2 regions of the Neptuniibacter sp. QD37_11 genome follow, and region 2 is predicted to be linked to the other one. Evidence: predicted binding sites of a transcription regulator. Region 2 holds the regulator's gene; the other holds the start of a gene.

Region 1 (8,289 bases), 870 kb from region 2:
AAGAAGCAGGTGTTGTAAATGTTTATTCGGCACGTAAAGAAGCCTTGATTAAACCGCTTCTAGATCGTTTTACCGACGAAACAGGTATCAATGTAAACCTTGTTACAGGTAAAGCTGATGCGCTGTTAAAGCGCCTTGAGGTAGAAGGTAAAGCAAGTCCTGCTGACCTGTTTGTGACTGTTGATGCAGGTCGTTTGCACCGCGCTAAAAGTGCAGGCGTTCTTCAGGTTTCTGGAAGCGACACTCTAAATAAAGTTATTCCGCCAAGCCTCAAAGATGCTGATGGCTATTGGTATGGCATGTCACAGCGTGCAAGAACGATCTTTTACGTAAAAGGTAAAGTCGATCCTTCAGAGTTGTCCACTTATGAAGATCTTGCTGATCCAAAATGGAAAGGGCGCATCTGTGTTCGTTCTTCCAATAATATTTATAACCAATCCTTAGTTGCTTCTATGATCGATGCTATCGGCGTAGAGAAAACTGAAGCTTGGGCTAAAGGTTTAGTGAAAAACTTCGCTAAGCCGCCTTCAGGTGGTGATACTGATCAGCTAAAAGCGGCTGCCGCAGGCGTATGTGATATCGCGTTAGCAAACACTTACTATTTTGGTCGTTTGTTGAATAGCGAAAATGCTGAAAAGAAAGCAGTTGGAGCTAAATTAGCAGCGTTTTGGCCAAACCAAGCTGACCGCGGTGTTCACATGAACGTCAGTGGTGCAGGTGTTACTAAGCATGCTCGTAATGTTGAAAATGCTGTGAAGCTAATGGAATTTATGGCCTCTGATCAGTCCCAAGCTTGGTATGCAGAGGTGAATAACGAATATCCTGTAGTAACGACTGCTAAGGTTTCTGATACGTTGGCTGGGTTGGGTGCGTTTACTGCTGACGATATTGTGTTGAGCAAGCTGGGTGAAAATAACCGTAGCGCAGTTGAATTAATGGATCGCGCAGGTTGGAAGTGATCTATTTTACTATCAAGTAATTGTTTATTAAGTGATAGAATAGCTTGACCTAAGCGCCTGTAGAGAAGTCTTACAGGCGTTTTCTGTTTTTTCAGAGCCTTTAAAAAGAATGCCTGCAGTTAAATTCAAACAGTTTGGACAAAATTGGCTTGCGACAAGTTCTTTCGTCGTGACCTTTCTGTTGTTAATGCCAATTGCTGTGATCGTTGGATTTGTTTTTAACGGCTCTGCAGATGTTTTCTCTCACCTATACAACACGGTCTTAGCTGATTACGTCAGTAATTCATTACTACTCATGCTCGGTGTGGGGTTTGGTGTTCTTCTTTTAGGTATCCCAACCGCTTGGCTCACAAGCGTATGCGAATTCCCTGGGCGTAAATTGTTTGCGTGGGCTTTACTACTGCCTTTAGCGGTCCCTGCTTATATCATTGCTTACACTTATACAGGCTTATTGGATTATGCTGGTCCAGTGCAAACTCTAATCAGAGATATCACTGGACTTGGTTACGGCGAGTATTGGTTTTTCGAAGTTCGCTCTTTAGGCGGAGCGATAGTGATGTTGGCTTTAGTGTTGTATCCGTATGTCTATCTTTTAAGCCGAGCAGCCTTTCTCGAGCAATCCTCCAGCACTTTAGAAGTCAGCAGAACACTCGGCTATAACCAGTGGCAGGGGTTGTTTAAATTAGCCTTACCTTTAGCGCGCCCTGCAATCATTGCGGGGTTAACTTTGGCGTTGATGGAGACATTGGCTGATTACGGCACCGTACAGTATTTTGGTGTTAGTACCTTTACTACAGGTATTTTCCGTACCTTTTATGGTTTTGGTGACTCCGCTGCTGCTGCACAGTTGGCAGCTTTTCTACTCGGATTTGTAGCACTCTTAGTGTTGGTTGAAAAATATTCTCGCCGTAAAGCGCGGTACCACTCTTCAGCAGAATATAAAGCGAAGGCAAAGTTAATCGAGCTGAAAGGTGGAAAGGCATTTTTTGCTTTTGTTGTATGTTTATTTCCAGTTCTATTTGGTTTTCTGATTCCGGCAGTCTTGCTTGGATATTGGAGTTTTACACAGGCAGATTTATCGGATGGCGATTTTGTCGAGTTAGCTTGGAACTCTTTCTATTTAGCATTTTTAGCTGCCTTGATTGCTGTAGGCTTTGCGCTATTGCTAGCTTATGCTGGTCGCTTAACGCCAAGTAAAGGTGTGCGTTTCTCTATTGCGACCGCAGGTATGGGCTATGCTCTACCAGGAACGATTATCGCTATAGGGGTTATCATCCCATTTGCGTGGATGGATCACCAACTAATCGCGGCTGCCAAGAATTGGTTCGATATTGATTTAGGGTTGGTCCTCTCGGGGACGATTGTCGCGCTATTATTTGCTTATACTGTTCGCTTCTTAGCCGTCTCACTGGGCGCGATTCAGAGTGGCTTAGGAAAGATAAAACCGAGTCTAGATGGCGCTGCGCGCACTTTAGGCTGTACGCCTTTACAAGTATTGAAACAAGTACATGTGCCTTTGATGCGTAGTTCTGTATTAACTGCGCTTCTCATTGTTTTTGTCGATGTTTTAAAAGAGCTACCAGCGACTCTTATATTGAGGCCCTTCAACTTCAACACGCTAGCCGTTAGAGCGTTTGAGTTAGCGTCAGATGAAAGGTTGATAGATGCAGCGCCAGCGTCACTTCTCATAGTGGCAGTAGGTCTATTACCGGTGATTTTACTAAGCCGCTCAATATCTAAAGGGCGTGCAGGAAACTAAGTTATGAGCCAAGCAAAACACCTTTTAATTGATGATGTGACCTTAGCCTATAGTGATGTTGAGGTTGTGCATAATGTTTCATTGGGATTAGAAAAGGGTGAAATTGGTTGTCTCTTGGGACCGAGTGGCTGTGGTAAATCTACACTGCTAAGATCGATTGCAGGTTTTGAGCCGGTTAAATCTGGCGAGATTTCCATGTTGGGGCAGCAGTTATCCACTTCGCAATTTTGCATGCCTACAGAGCAGCGCAATATAGGTATGGTTTTCCAAGATATTGCATTGTTCCCGCATTTGAGTATCGCGGATAATATTGCGTTTGGAATCAAAAATTGGAGCAAAGCTGATAAGAATACCCGTATTTCAGAGCTGCTTGAGCTTGTCGGCTTACCTGGTGTAGAGGAACGTTATCCTCATTCCTTATCGGGTGGTCAGCAACAACGAATCGCGCTTGCACGTGCGATGGCGCCAAAGCCAGACTTGCTATTGTTAGATGAGCCGTTTTCTGGCTTAGATGCTAACCTACGTGAAACACTAGTGCCTGAGATCCGAGATATCCTCAAGAAAGAAGAGATGAGTGCTATTTTGGTAACTCATGATCAGATGGAAGCCTTTGCAATGGCGGATAAAATAGCCGTAATGCAACAAGGTGTTATTCAACAGTGGGGCACGGCTTTTAATATCTATCACGAACCAAAAACTCGCTTTGTAGCTGACTTTATCGGTTTGGGCGAATTTCTTAAGGCACGTATCAACGATGCTTATTCGGTTGAGACATCATTAGGCGTTTTAGTCGGGGACGAAAAGTTAGTCTATGCGCCAGGGACTGAAGTTGAGTTGTTAATTCGACCAGATGATATTCAGCATCAAGAAAACAGTGATATAACGGGGCTCATCGTCAGCAAATGGTTTAGAGGCTCGCACTACCTTTACCAAGTTCAATTGGATAATGGCGAAATCGTACCTTGTATCACCGCGTGTCATCATGACCATGATGTAGGTGAGCGTATCGGGTTAAAAATTGAATTTGATCACCTTGTTGTCCTTCCGATTTGCGATCCTGAATCAGGAATTTGCGAGATACAAGAGTCAGATGTTGTACCGGCTGCGGGCGCTTGAATACGCGTTTACCCTTAAACTTTCTGTTTAGGTCGTTCTAAATCGTTAAAACTGTTAGCTGCTTCACTATGCTAATAGTTGTTGCGATGCGGTAAAGCATAGATAGTTTAATGGCTTTTCTTACCTATAAATAAAATCTTGTTTAAAATATAACCTGTCTTTTTAACCTGCTGAAAAGTAAGGTTTTATTTTGGTTTTCTGATTCCTGGTGTTTGTTGTTCTATACATCCCTCTTGTCTTTATAGATTCAATCGCAAATATAATTGTTGCGTTGCGTCAGCTTCCTTAGATGTGCTGGTTTGTCACTTTTATTTAATAGTATTGGATTATCCTTATTACTCTTCAACCAAAGTCATATTATTATCGTTGAAGAGATCGGATTATGATCGATATATAACCAACTTATGAAATACCTTATTCAAAGCCTCAAGCTGGTGGGTATTCTTAACTTGGAAATGATGGACCATAAATAATTACTACAAAGCACAAATGCGTAAAAAGGGGATGTAACATGGGTCAGAAAATTGCCCTAGTAACAGGTGGAACAGGTGGCTTAGGTACGTCGATTTGCCGTGAATTGGTTGATGGTGGTTTCAGAGTAGTTGCTGGTTATAACAGCGGTGGAGATCATTCAAAAGCTCAAGCTTGGCAAGAAGAGCAAAAAGCAGCAGGTTATGAAATCGACGTGGCTTACGGCGATGTAACGGACGCTGAGTCTTGTGCACAATGTATCGCTACAGTAGAAGAGCTGACTGGCGGCTCAATTGATATTCTTATCAACAATGCTGGTATCACTCGCGATGGCCAGTTTAAAAAGATGAGCTGGGAGCAGTGGGATGAGGTATTAACAGCAAACCTTGATTCTATGTTCCATATGACCCGTTTAGTTATCAACGGCATGATTGATAGCGGTTGGGGCCGTATCATCAATATCTCTTCCGTAAACGCTCAGAAAGGTCAGTTTGGTCAGTGTAACTACTCTGCAGCAAAAGCAGGTATTCATGGTTTCACTAAAGCCTTGGCTCAAGAGGTTGCACGTAAAGGTGTGACGGTAAATACGGTTTCGCCTGGTTATATTAAAACTGCAATGGTGGCGAAGATCGCTCAAGAGATTCAAGATCAGATTTGCGCTGGTATCCCTGTGGGTCGTTTTGGTACGCCTGAAGAGATTGGTCACATGTGTAATTTCTTGTGTGGCGAGCATTCTGGTTATATCACGGGTGCGGATATGTCGGTGAATGGCGGCTTGCACATGTCATAAAACTGAATAGCTTATATATAAAAAAACCGCTTTTTAGCGGTTTTTTTTGTTACTAAGCTTTTTACAGTAATTGCTGCAATCTTTCTTCAAAGCGTTCATTGAACTCTTCGAAATGAGCGGCAAAAGGTATGCCTAGCCATTCTTGTTCGAGCTGTTTGATCTCACTGAGATTAAAGCCCTGCTTTTGTTCAGCTAATGCCTGCTGTAAACGCTCCATCTGATATTCCATGCGCAGTGCTTGGTCTTCCGGTGGTGAAGGCTGAGAAGTTGCGATCTCCAAGCGAATGCACAGATGACGCAAACGTTGCTCTTGGGTATTGATCATCTCATCCATTTGATCTGGATTAGAGATCAGAGATAGCAGAACAGCAAAGCGCTGATCAATATCTGATGTATCAGAAGGTGATGCAGGTTCGTGTTCCCAAGCTTCTCGTAGTGAGTCTAAGCAGTCGCTTGTCGTTTCATCCAAAATTGCATGTTCAAGCTGTTCACAAATCTCTGCTTTACGCTGAATCGTCAGATATGGCTCAGACTCAAATTGTTTTAACTCGTGCTTTTGGCGCTGCACATAGTTAATCGCTTTCTCGATACGCTCAGATAGCGTTTCGTCCTCTACCGGAAGATGCTGTTGCATTGAGCCAAGCAATTCTTGTAGATGGTTGAGGCTGGCACCGGTTTCAATCAGTTGTTCAAGTTCAGTGCACTGCTTTTCTAAAGCATTACTGTTTTGTGACGGAGAGCTGCCTTCTTTCGATGATGATTTATCAGCGAAATACATTTCAAAAATTTGACTGCAGTTCTCTCTGAACTGGTTCCAAAGCTTTCGTTCCTGATTACGTGGAGCAGGGCCAATTAGTTTCCAAGCCTTTTGCAGCTCTTTAACTTGCTCTGTTGCATCATGAAGATTTGTTGCTTGCAGAAGTTGCTCTGTTTCGGCAATTAAGCTTTGCTTTTCTTTGGCGTTCGCTTGTCGAATCTCTTTTAGCGGAGCATCCAGTTCTTTTAATAATTGATCAAACTGAACTTGTAGCTTTTTACCTGGAGCACGATCAACAGGAGAGTAATTGCGCCATTCTGTTTTCGCTTGATGGATCTGATGACTATAATCTTTCCAGCTTTCGACAGTCTCTTCTTGGGGCGCTTGTAAGTTTTTTAGCTCTTCTAAGATTTGCTGGCGTTTTTCTAAATTGCTCTTACGAATATCTCTCTGTTGAGCAAAGTGTTGGTCACAAGGCGCATACGCAGCGTCAGAGGCTTTTTTGAATCGCTTCCAAAGCTGTTGCGAATGAACAGAGTCGGTTGCATCAAGTAGTTTCCATTCTTTCTGGATTCTACGAACTTGGGTCGCTAAATCTTGTACTGCAAGGTTGGATTGGCTAAGCGCTTCCATCTCTTCACATAGGGATTCTTTTTTCGGTGCAACTGCATAAGCTTGCCAATCCCTAATCTCTTGGAGTTCGGCTCCAAGTGCTTTAATGCGCTGTTCAAGCTCTGGCGTTAGATTGCCATTTAAGCGTTTGCTTAGCTGTTCTGCTTTTTTAATTTGCTTATCTGCCGAGCGAATTTCGCCGGATGAGATCGCAGTTTTTAGTCCATCTAAGACATCGCTAAGCTCTTTTTGTAGCTGTAGCGCATGATTATTACCGGCGTCTAGGCGTAACTTCGCGTTAGCTAAGCCTTCTTCTAGCTGTACTAGTGAAGCAGGCTTCTCTTGTAATTTAGGCCAGCTAAATTTGTTTATCAGCTGTGTTGCTTCTTGCGCGGCTTTGTTTAATGGCTCTATATCAGATGAGCCATTCAATACAGCGCACAGAGCTATAATTTTTTCTTCAGCTTCAAGCAGATGAAAGTAAGAAACCAATAGGTTCTTTAATTGAGCGGTGATTTTATCGAAGCTAGCCTGCTCATCTTTGCTGCTGTATTGCTTAATAGCTGTCCAATCAGTACAAAGCGATTCCAATCGAGACTGGAAGGATTTTAACTGTTGATGATCTGCAGGTAGTGCGGTGCTTTGTTCTTTTAGAATACAAAGCTCAGAGTAAATAGCGTGGCTTTGCGCTTTTTGCTGCTCTAGCTGAGCTGCTTTCTCTTGTTTAGCTTGATGTTCTGCAACATGCTTCTGGATTGTTTCTGAACAACGTTCTAGGTTTTCTTGGAAAAGCTCTTGTTGTTCTTCATTCGTTGAAGCGCGAAGTTTTTCCCAGTCGGCTTCAATAGCCGTCATCTTCGCGGAATACAGCGGGAAGAATTCAGTTGTAGCGAGTTGTTGAATAGACGCTAACTGTTTCTGGATTGCTTCTTGTTGAACTTGTTCTAGCTTCTGTTGTTCACGAATGACTTGAAGCTTTTCCTTCGTGACTTTAACGACGCCTTTATCTTTATTGCGAGCTGCCTTTTGAAGTTGTTCCAGAATTTCTTCACTATTGATCTGTCCGGCAGCTAGGACGCGCAAACTAGCCCGTTGGCTTTTCTCTGCGATAAGAACAAGATCATGATCGTCAGTAACTTGAATGACGGCCTGCTCACGAAGCTGTTCGTCTTGGCTATTCAGTGCAATGTGAGTTAGAAGATCGCCATCACTAATGTAGGCTAGCGCGGAGCTTTTTTCTTCCTGAAGCGGCGTATCTTCTTGGCTCAGAAGAATCTGGCTAATTCGGTGTAGAGCTAATTGTTGGATATTGCTAGAACTGTCGTTCTGGCTGATCTGGACTAATAAATTAAGGTCGGAGAGCTTTTCAGTAGCACTTAAGCGTACTGTTTCATCCTCATCCTTCAGTGCTAGCTGCGATAGGATAGTTTGTGCATCGGCATCAGTTTCGCGAAGCTTTGCAATCGCTTTGATCCGCTTTTCGGGCTTGGCATGTTGCCAATTTGGCTTTAAAAATCTTGCTAGCATAGTGACCTGTACTTCTACGGCTACGCGTATATATGATGGAACGCGCTACCTTTAAGGGCCAACATTCTACCTGAGAATTAGGATTCTGACAGCGTTGACATTAAGATAATGTGCCAGCAAAGAGAGTTTTTTTGAGAGAGTGTGACAAAAGAAAAGGCAAACTCAGACTATTACAGAGTTAGGGTTTGTTGCTAAGCCCAAGAAATAGAAGGTCTTTGGGAAAGGGCACGGATAAAAAAAGCAAATTTTGCTTACCGAGCCCTTATTAAAGATGAAAAATTGTCTTCTTACTAGGTCC
Region 2 (8,289 bases):
GATGTCACGGTCCTGCAACGCGCACCTTACCTACTGAACAACCAGTTAGATAGCACAGCTGCAGCGATGCTGTTGAACTCTCTGGAAGAGCGCGGCCTTAAATTCCGTCTAGATGCAGTTACTGAAGCCATTGTTGGTGAGGAACATGTTGAATCTGTTCATCTATCAGACGGCGAGAAGTTAAAAGCTGATCTGGTTATTACCGCGATCGGCGTAACACCAAACAAAGCACTCGCTGAACAGAGCGGCTTAACCTGCGAGCGCGGCATCTGTGTCGATAACCAGATGCGCACCAGTGATAGCGACATCTTTGCACTGGGCGAATGCTGCCAGTTTGATCAATTTACTTACGGTTTAGTCGCACCGATTTGGCAACAAGCCGAAATTCTAACCGCAACCCTATTAGAGCAGTCAGCGCAGTATGTGGAAGAAGCGGTTGCTACTCAGCTGAAAATCAGCGGAGTGGAACTGTTCTCCTGCGGTGACTTAAGCGATGACGAAAACACCGAAACCTTGGTTTATCACGATCTGAAGCTCAATCACTATCGCAAGCTTTGGTTACAAGACAATCGCCTGAAAGGTGCCGTTTTGTATGGCGATGTACGTGAAGGCCAATGGTATTTGGACCAATTAAAGAACAACACAGATTTGAGCGCCTGTAGATCGCAGCTGCTATTTGGCAGCCCACTTTGCGACGAGGTTATCGAAGAACAAAATATAGGTAATTCCGCTATGACAAGCAGCCCTAAAAAACAGTTAGTCGTTATTGGTAACGGCATGGTAGGACACCACTTTGTCGAAAACTTTGTAACGGGAGAGAGCGCGAATGAATATGACGTTCACATCCTGGCTGAAGAAGATCGCGCAGCGTATGACCGTGTCCATCTTTCTGAATATTTTGGCGGTTCCACGTATCAGGATCTGTGTCTGGTAGAAGATAACTTTTATGAAAGTCATAGCGTAAGCCTTCACTTGAGCGAAGGTGCTACGCAAATCGATCGCGATGCAAAGCAGGTCATCACAGAACAAGGTACATATCCCTACGACACCTTGGTCTTGGCGACCGGATCTTACCCATTTGTCCCCCCGATACCGGGTAATGATGGTGATGCCTGCTTTGTTTATCGCACTTTAGAAGATCTAGATAAGATCCAAGCATGTGCGAAATCGGCTAAAGTTGGCGTTGTAGTGGGTGGTGGCCTATTGGGCCTAGAAGCAGCGAATGCCCTGAAATCTCTGGGCCTTAAAGCTCACGTGGTTGAATTCGCACCGCGCCTAATGCCAGTGCAGTTAGACGAAGATGGCGGCGAGCTACTGAAAAATAAAATTGAAGATCTGGATGTAGATGTTCACTGCAACAAAGCGACAACTGAGATCGTTGCTGGTGAAGAACATACCTACCGCATGAACTTCAGCGACGGTACACACCTAGAAACCGATCTGATCCTGTTCTCCGCAGGTATCCGCCCACAAGATACGTTAGCACGTTCAAGTGACCTAGAGATTGGCGAACGTGGCGGCATCATGGTTAACGATCAGTGCCGTACTTCTGATGAAAACATTTATGCGATTGGTGAATGTGCACTTTGGAACAACCAGATCTTTGGTTTGGTAGCTCCGGGTTACACTATGGCTAAAACAGCTGTGGCTGCAATTGCGGGCGATGACAGCGCCTTTACTGGCGCTGATATGAGTACCAAACTGAAGCTTCTAGGTGTAGATGTAGGCTCTATCGGTGATGCTCACGGTCAGACACCGGGCAGCATCAGCTACCGCTACTCTGATGAAGACGAGCAGGTTTACTACCGTATCGTTGTCTCTGAAGATCGCACTAAGCTTCTAGGTGCAGTACTGGTAGGTGATAACAGTAAATACGATACTTTACTACAATATGCGCTTAACGGTATCGATCTACCAGAAAAGCCACAAAGTCTAATCCTGCCATCGCTGGATGGTTCGGCTGCACCAGCATTAGGTCCAGATGCGCTACCAGACGAAGCGACTATCTGTTCTTGCCTAAACGTAACTAAAGGTCAGATTTGCTGCTCTATCGATGAAGGAGCAACCTCTGTTGCAGACGTCAAAGATGCCACAAAAGCCGCTTCGGGTTGTGGTGGCTGTGCAGCGATGCTGAAGAGCGTTGTTGATTGCGAATTAGAAAAACGCGGTGTTGAAGTAAATACCGACCTTTGTGAGCACTTTGCATACACCCGTGAAGAGCTTTATCACATCATTCGTGTTGAAGGCATCCGCTCTTTCTCTGAACTACTAGAAAAACACGGTAAAGGCCTAGGTTGTGAGATCTGTAAGCCTACTGCTGGTTCAATTTTGGCGTCTTGCTGGAATGAGCACATCATGGAAGAGCCATTGGTATCTCTACAAGATACTAACGATACCTTTATGGCGAACATGCAGAAGAACGGTACTTACTCCATCGTTCCTCGTGTTGCCGGCGGTGAGATCACACCAGACAAACTGATCGTGTTAGGTCAGGTTGCGAAGAAATATAACCTTTACACCAAAATCACCGGTGGTCAGCGTGTCGACCTATTCGGCGCTCAGCTACACGAACTACCGTTGATCTGGAAAGAACTCGTCGATGCTGGTTTCGAAACAGGTCACGCCTACGGTAAGTCCCTACGTACTGTGAAATCTTGTGTAGGTAGCACCTGGTGCCGCTACGGTGTCAATGACAGTGCTGGCATGGCGATCAAACTTGAGAACCGCTACAAAGGCTTGCGCTCACCTCACAAAATCAAATTTGCTGTATCAGGCTGTACCCGTGAATGTGCGGAAGCGCAGAGTAAAGATATCGGTGTAATTGCGACGGAAAACGGTTGGAACCTCTATGTTTGCGGTAACGGTGGTATGAAACCTCGTCACGCCGATCTATTTGCGACCGACCTAGATGACGAAACACTGGTTCGCTACATCGACCGTGTCCTAATGTTCTACGTGAAAACAGCGGACCGTCTACAGCGTACGTCGGTTTGGATGGATAACTTAGAAGGTGGTCTAGATTACCTTCGCGAAGTGGTAATCGATGACAAACTAGAGATTGCCGCAGAACTCGAATCACAAATGAGCCATGTAGTAGAGACCTATCAGTGTGAGTGGAAGTCGACACTAGAAGACGAAGAGAAACTAAAACGTTTCCGTACTTTCGTGAACACTGAAGAGCAGGCTGATCCGCAGATCGTTCATATCATGGAACGTGATCAGATCCGTCCAGCATAACTAGCGATTAGGAGATATTTATTATGACGACTGTTGATAGCAACGCTGAATGGATCGATCTGTGCAGCAAAAACGACCTTATCCCTCATTCTGGCGTCGCCGCTATGCATGAGGGCCAACAGATCGCACTGTTCTATATCCCAGAGTATGAAAACGAGATCTTTGCCGTAGGTAACAACGACCCGTTTAGCGGTTCTAACGTGCTATCTCGCGGTTTGATCGGCGATCTGCAAGGCGAGCCGATGGTGGCATCGCCTTTATACAAACAACACTTTTCACTTAGCTCAGGTGCCTGCATCGAAGAACCCGATGTCAGCGTACCAGTGTGGCCTGCTCGCTTTGTCGATGATCAGGTTCAAATCATGCTGTAATAACCGGTAGCTATAGATACAAGATGGAACGGTTGCACAGGGAAGTCAGTTTTTCCTCTCTACAGAGGAGAAAACTAGGGGGTAACCGCTCTCATCGCGAGTTAAGATTAACTCAGCGTTTCCAGCGACCAGCTGGAGAGGTAGAATGGCCGAAACCTTGTTAAGCAGAGCTTGATCATGGCTTCACCGAGCACCTCAACACCGATTTCGACCAAAGAAAAACTGATTGGTTACAGTCGCCTTATGCGCGTAGACAAGCCAATTGGGATCTATCTACTGCTTTGGCCAGCCTACTGGGCACTTTGGATTGCAGCCGAAGGTGTTCCAAGCTATGACATCCTTATTATCTTTACCCTTGGGGTTTTCCTAACCCGCTCGGCTGGTTGTGTCATCAATGACTTTGCTGACCGTAAAATTGATGGTCATGTAAAACGTACCGCACAGCGCCCTATTCCAGCAGGTATAGTGACCGCCAAAGAAGCCTTAGTGCTGTTTGCCGGATTGATGCTGATCGCGTTTATTGCCGTACTCTTTACCAATCTCACCACTATCCTGTTATCCGGTGGCGGCCTCTTACTCGCAGCTTGCTATCCGTTTATGAAGCGCTACACCCATCTACCGCAGGTGGTGCTAGGCGCTGCATTTGCGTGGGCGGTCCCTATGGCCTTTACCGCCGTAACTGAAACCGTTCCAGCTTATGCATGGCTTATCTACATAGCAACTCTGCTATGGACTGTAGCCTACGACACCATGTATGCCATGGTGGATCGCGATGATGACCTTAAGATCGGGGTCAAATCGACCGCTATTCTATTTGGCGATGCCGATAAAGTGATTATTGGTGTGCTTCAGGCCTCTACCCTACTGACATTTGTACTACTGGGAATGAAGTTACAACTGGGCTGGATCTACTATGTTGGCCTTGCTGTGGCAGGCGTTTTATTTGTCTATCAGCAACTATTGATTAGAGATCGCGAGCGCGATGCCTGCTTTAAGGCTTTCTTGAATAATCATTACGTTGGCCTTGCGATTTTTATTGGCCTTGCAGGCCATTATGCGGCCTTAGATTTACTGTAAAACGCCCCAAAATCAGCTACTTTTTAACTGTTTATGGTGAATTGTTACCGTTTGTCATATTTGTGTAACACTATTGTCTTCTAATATTGGCGTCGATAAATTGAGTTGAAAAGGGCAATTACGCATGTCTCTATCCAAACGCGTCCTGATTGTTGATGATGAGGCGCCAATTCGCGAAATGATCGCTGTTGCGCTAGAAATGGCTGGCTACGACTGCTTCGAAGCAAGCAATGCCACAGAAGCACACGGCCTGATCGTGGATGACAAGCCAGATATGGTTTTGTTGGACTGGATGATGCCAGGCATGAGCGGAATCGAATTTGCGCGCCGTCTGCGCAAAGATGAAACCACTGCCGATATCCCAATTATTATGCTCACGGCTAAAGCCGATGAAGATAATAAAATTAAAGGTCTAGAAACCGGTGTAGACGATTACATCACTAAGCCCTTTTCACCACGCGAACTTGTAGCCCGTCTCAAGACTGTACTGCGCCGTACAACGCCTAAAGGTATTGAAGAGCCAGTCACAGTGGACGGTCTAACCCTAGATCCTATTTCGCACCGCGTAACCTCTGATCAGTCACCAATCGAACTGGGCCCGACTGAATTTCGCCTACTGCAATTCTTTATGACACACCAAGATCGTGCCTACTCTCGTGGCCAACTACTGGACATGGTTTGGGGTGGTAACGTCTACGTTGAAGAACGTACTGTTGATGTTCATATCCGTCGTTTACGAAAAGCACTTGGCGAGCGTCATGACTATCTGGTACAAACTGTCAGAGGAACGGGTTACCGCTTCTCTGCCGATGTAGCCTGATTAGTTAGCAAGGAAAAGCCATGCACAAAAACCGCCACTCGATGTTTACCAGCTTATTGCTGGTGAGTGGATGCTCCTTTGCTTTGGGGCTATTAATTGGTTACCCAAGTTGGGCATTAGCATTAAGCCTATTTGTATGGGCCATCTTTCAGGCACGCCAATTCAATCGTTTGATGCAGTGGTTCCAATCCGAAGTGGAAGAGGAACCACCAGAGTGCACAGGCCATTGGGGTGAGCTTTTTGATGAGCTTTCACGCCTGCAGCGTGGTCGTCAAAAGCGCGAAGATCGCTTAAAAAGCATTATCTCGCGCTTTCAGGACTCTACTTCCGCCCTCTCCGATGCCATTATCATCATCGATAGACACCACAACTTAGAGTGGTGGAATGAGTCTGCTAACCATCTATTAGGGCTTAATCAGGAATCGGACCGCGGTATGCCGGTCATGAACCTTCTGCGTGATCCGCGTTTTGTTCGCTATTACAAACGCGGTCAATACAACGACTCGATTACTCTACCGTCACCGGCACACAGTGATATTCAGATTCAATTCCATATTACACGCTTTGGTGATGAAGACCGTCTGTTAGTCGCACGTGATGTCTCTCGTCTGATGCGTTTGGAACAAACACGACAAGACTTCGTTGCTAACGCTTCTCACGAGCTGCGTACACCGCTTACGGTGATCAGGGGGTACTTGGAGACCTTCTTGGACCAAGCTCTTCCAAAACCGTTGCTGCGCGGTCTGAGTTCTATGCAAAACCAAGCGCGCCGAATGGAAAACTTGGTTTCAGACCTATTGCTGCTTTCTCGCTTAGAAGCCAGTAATCAAGCATCGGACGAACACCCGATCCAGATCCGCAGTGTCCTGACTCATATTGTCGAAGATGCGGAGCAACTGGCGAAAACACTAGATAAAGATCATAAGATCACGCTCGATATCGACAACGCTTTTGACCTTAACGGCCAAGAGATTGAGCTACACAGTGCCTTTTCCAATCTAGTATTTAACGCCGTGCGTTACACCCCGGCGAACGGCAAGATTGAAGTTCGTTGGTGGACCGACGAACAAGGCGGCCACTTCTCGGTGACAGACACAGGTCCGGGTATTGAGGCGATGCACTTGCCACGTCTAACCGAGCGTTTCTATCGTGTGGATGAGAGTCGTTCTTCTGCCAGTGGCGGCACCGGCCTTGGCTTAGCCATTGTGAAGCACGTGCTGGCGCGTCACGGTGGCCAGCTAACGATTAAGAGTAAGCTAGGGAAAGGCAGCACCTTTGCCTGCCATTTCCCAACAGAGATGATCGCACCGTCTCATGTGGAAGATGAACACTCCGCTTAAACTTATTTTGAAGAGATAAAACAAAACGGCCTGCTCAAAGCAGGCCGTTTTTTTATTTACGATTCCAGACGTTTTTGGTCCAGATCGATCTCACTTGTTGAGTGGGCCTCGACCCAGTAGATGGTTGCACCAACTACCGCAGCAGGCATAAGGATCAAGTTCAATAATGGCACCAACATGCCAAGTTGAATCAAGCCACCAAAACCGATTGACGTTAGGCGATCAGATTTCAACATCAGCTTCATATTCTTGAAGCTAACTTTGTTGTTATCCATCGGATAGTCGCAGTACTGAATCGCCATCATCCAAGCGCCGAACAAGATCCACAAGAAAGGCGAGATCAGGTTAATCACCGGAATAAACGACAACACCAACAGAAACAAAACACGCGGCAGGTAATAGGCAAGCTTAGAAAGCTCGCGGCCAATCGCTCTTGGGATCAGCGCTATCACCTCTTTCCAACCATCGTCAGTGACGACATCACCGCGTAGACGCTTCTCCACCTTCTCAGATAGGAAGCCATTAAACGGCGCAGCAATGATATTGGCGACTATAGAGAAGCCGTAATAAACAAAGACAATTACTAACAAGGCCATCACTGGCCATAAAACGTAGTGCAGGAACTGCAACCACTCCCAATCAGGTAGAAACGTTGTAATTAAGCTATCGACCCAAGCGCCAAAGTTACTAAACAATAACCAAATCGCGGTTACAAACAGCACAATATTGGTTAGTAGTGGGACAAGTACAAAGGGACGAATCTCCGGGTCTGGCAACATCTGCAAGCCCCGTAAAACATAGCTTCCACCTCTTACTGGATTTCCTTTCATAATTACCTTTTAGTAAGTTAAAAATACAATTAATTTAATCGCAACAGCACCTATCATCATCATAAGACCGACGCGGTTTACGTTAAATTCCCGCTTTGTCATATCCATGGTAGGTTTCCAAAATTCCACCAGCGACTTAAAGTCTTTGGTGCGTCCAGCGTACATCGCTAGAGAAACCAAAAATACTAGCAAACCACCCCAAAATAAAAATTGCTCTAATATTGCCAGATACATCACATTCGCCTTTACTTATTGCCAGTAGAAAGTAACCCGTTTTATGCTTACGGCTCATTGATCAGATGACCTTTGAACCGAAAAAGGTTCCCTAGCGTACCAAAAAACAATGTAGTCGGCTGCACTGCCTTGGTTGAGCAACTTATTTTTCCACCAGACCATAGCGCAGATTAACGACGCTAGTATTACGCAGCTGCTGGAGTAGTAAATGAAAGCGATACAAATTTCACAGTTTGGTTCCAACGACGTCTTAAAATATACCGAACTGGATAAACCTGAACTGAATTCAGGTGAAGTCCTCGTCAAAAACAAAGCCACAGGCGTAAACCCGATCGATTGGAAAACCTGTTCGGGTGGTGGCGCAGCACCATTTATTGGCG

What was found. Region 2 encodes PhoB, which activates phosphate uptake and scavenging genes when phosphate is short. Its sites were predicted from a motif close to TGTCATANNNNTGTCANA; they were not measured.
Region 1: a site for PhoB is predicted at 4,135-4,152, ahead of phbB (acetoacetyl-CoA reductase). Genes of this name have one in related genera too.

Annotation. Positions count from the first base shown of each region.
Region 1 covers NZ_CP180552.1:815,208-823,496, forward strand. The annotation lists gene ACMXYT_RS03600 (Fe(3+) ABC transporter substrate-binding protein) at 1-959, shown strand, start outside; gene ACMXYT_RS03605 (ABC transporter permease) at 1,069-2,718, shown strand; gene ACMXYT_RS03610 (ABC transporter ATP-binding protein) at 2,722-3,834, shown strand; gene phbB (acetoacetyl-CoA reductase) at 4,346-5,095, shown strand; gene ACMXYT_RS03620 (DUF349 domain-containing protein) at 5,157-7,991, opposite strand; gene ACMXYT_RS03625 (YchJ family protein) at 8,282-8,289, opposite strand, start outside.
Region 2 covers NZ_CP180552.1:3,521,525-3,529,813, forward strand. The annotation lists partial or broken gene ACMXYT_RS16645 (NAD(P)/FAD-dependent oxidoreductase) at 1-582, shown strand, start outside; gene nirB (nitrite reductase large subunit NirB) at 733-3,237, shown strand; gene nirD (nitrite reductase small subunit NirD) at 3,261-3,608, shown strand; gene ubiA (4-hydroxybenzoate octaprenyltransferase) at 3,786-4,685, shown strand; gene phoB (phosphate regulon transcriptional regulator PhoB) at 4,810-5,505, shown strand; gene phoR (phosphate regulon sensor histidine kinase PhoR) at 5,526-6,845, shown strand; gene cysZ (sulfate transporter CysZ) at 6,902-7,675, opposite strand; gene ACMXYT_RS16680 (hypothetical protein) at 7,685-7,909, opposite strand; gene ACMXYT_RS16685 (NADP-dependent oxidoreductase) at 8,118-8,289, shown strand, end outside.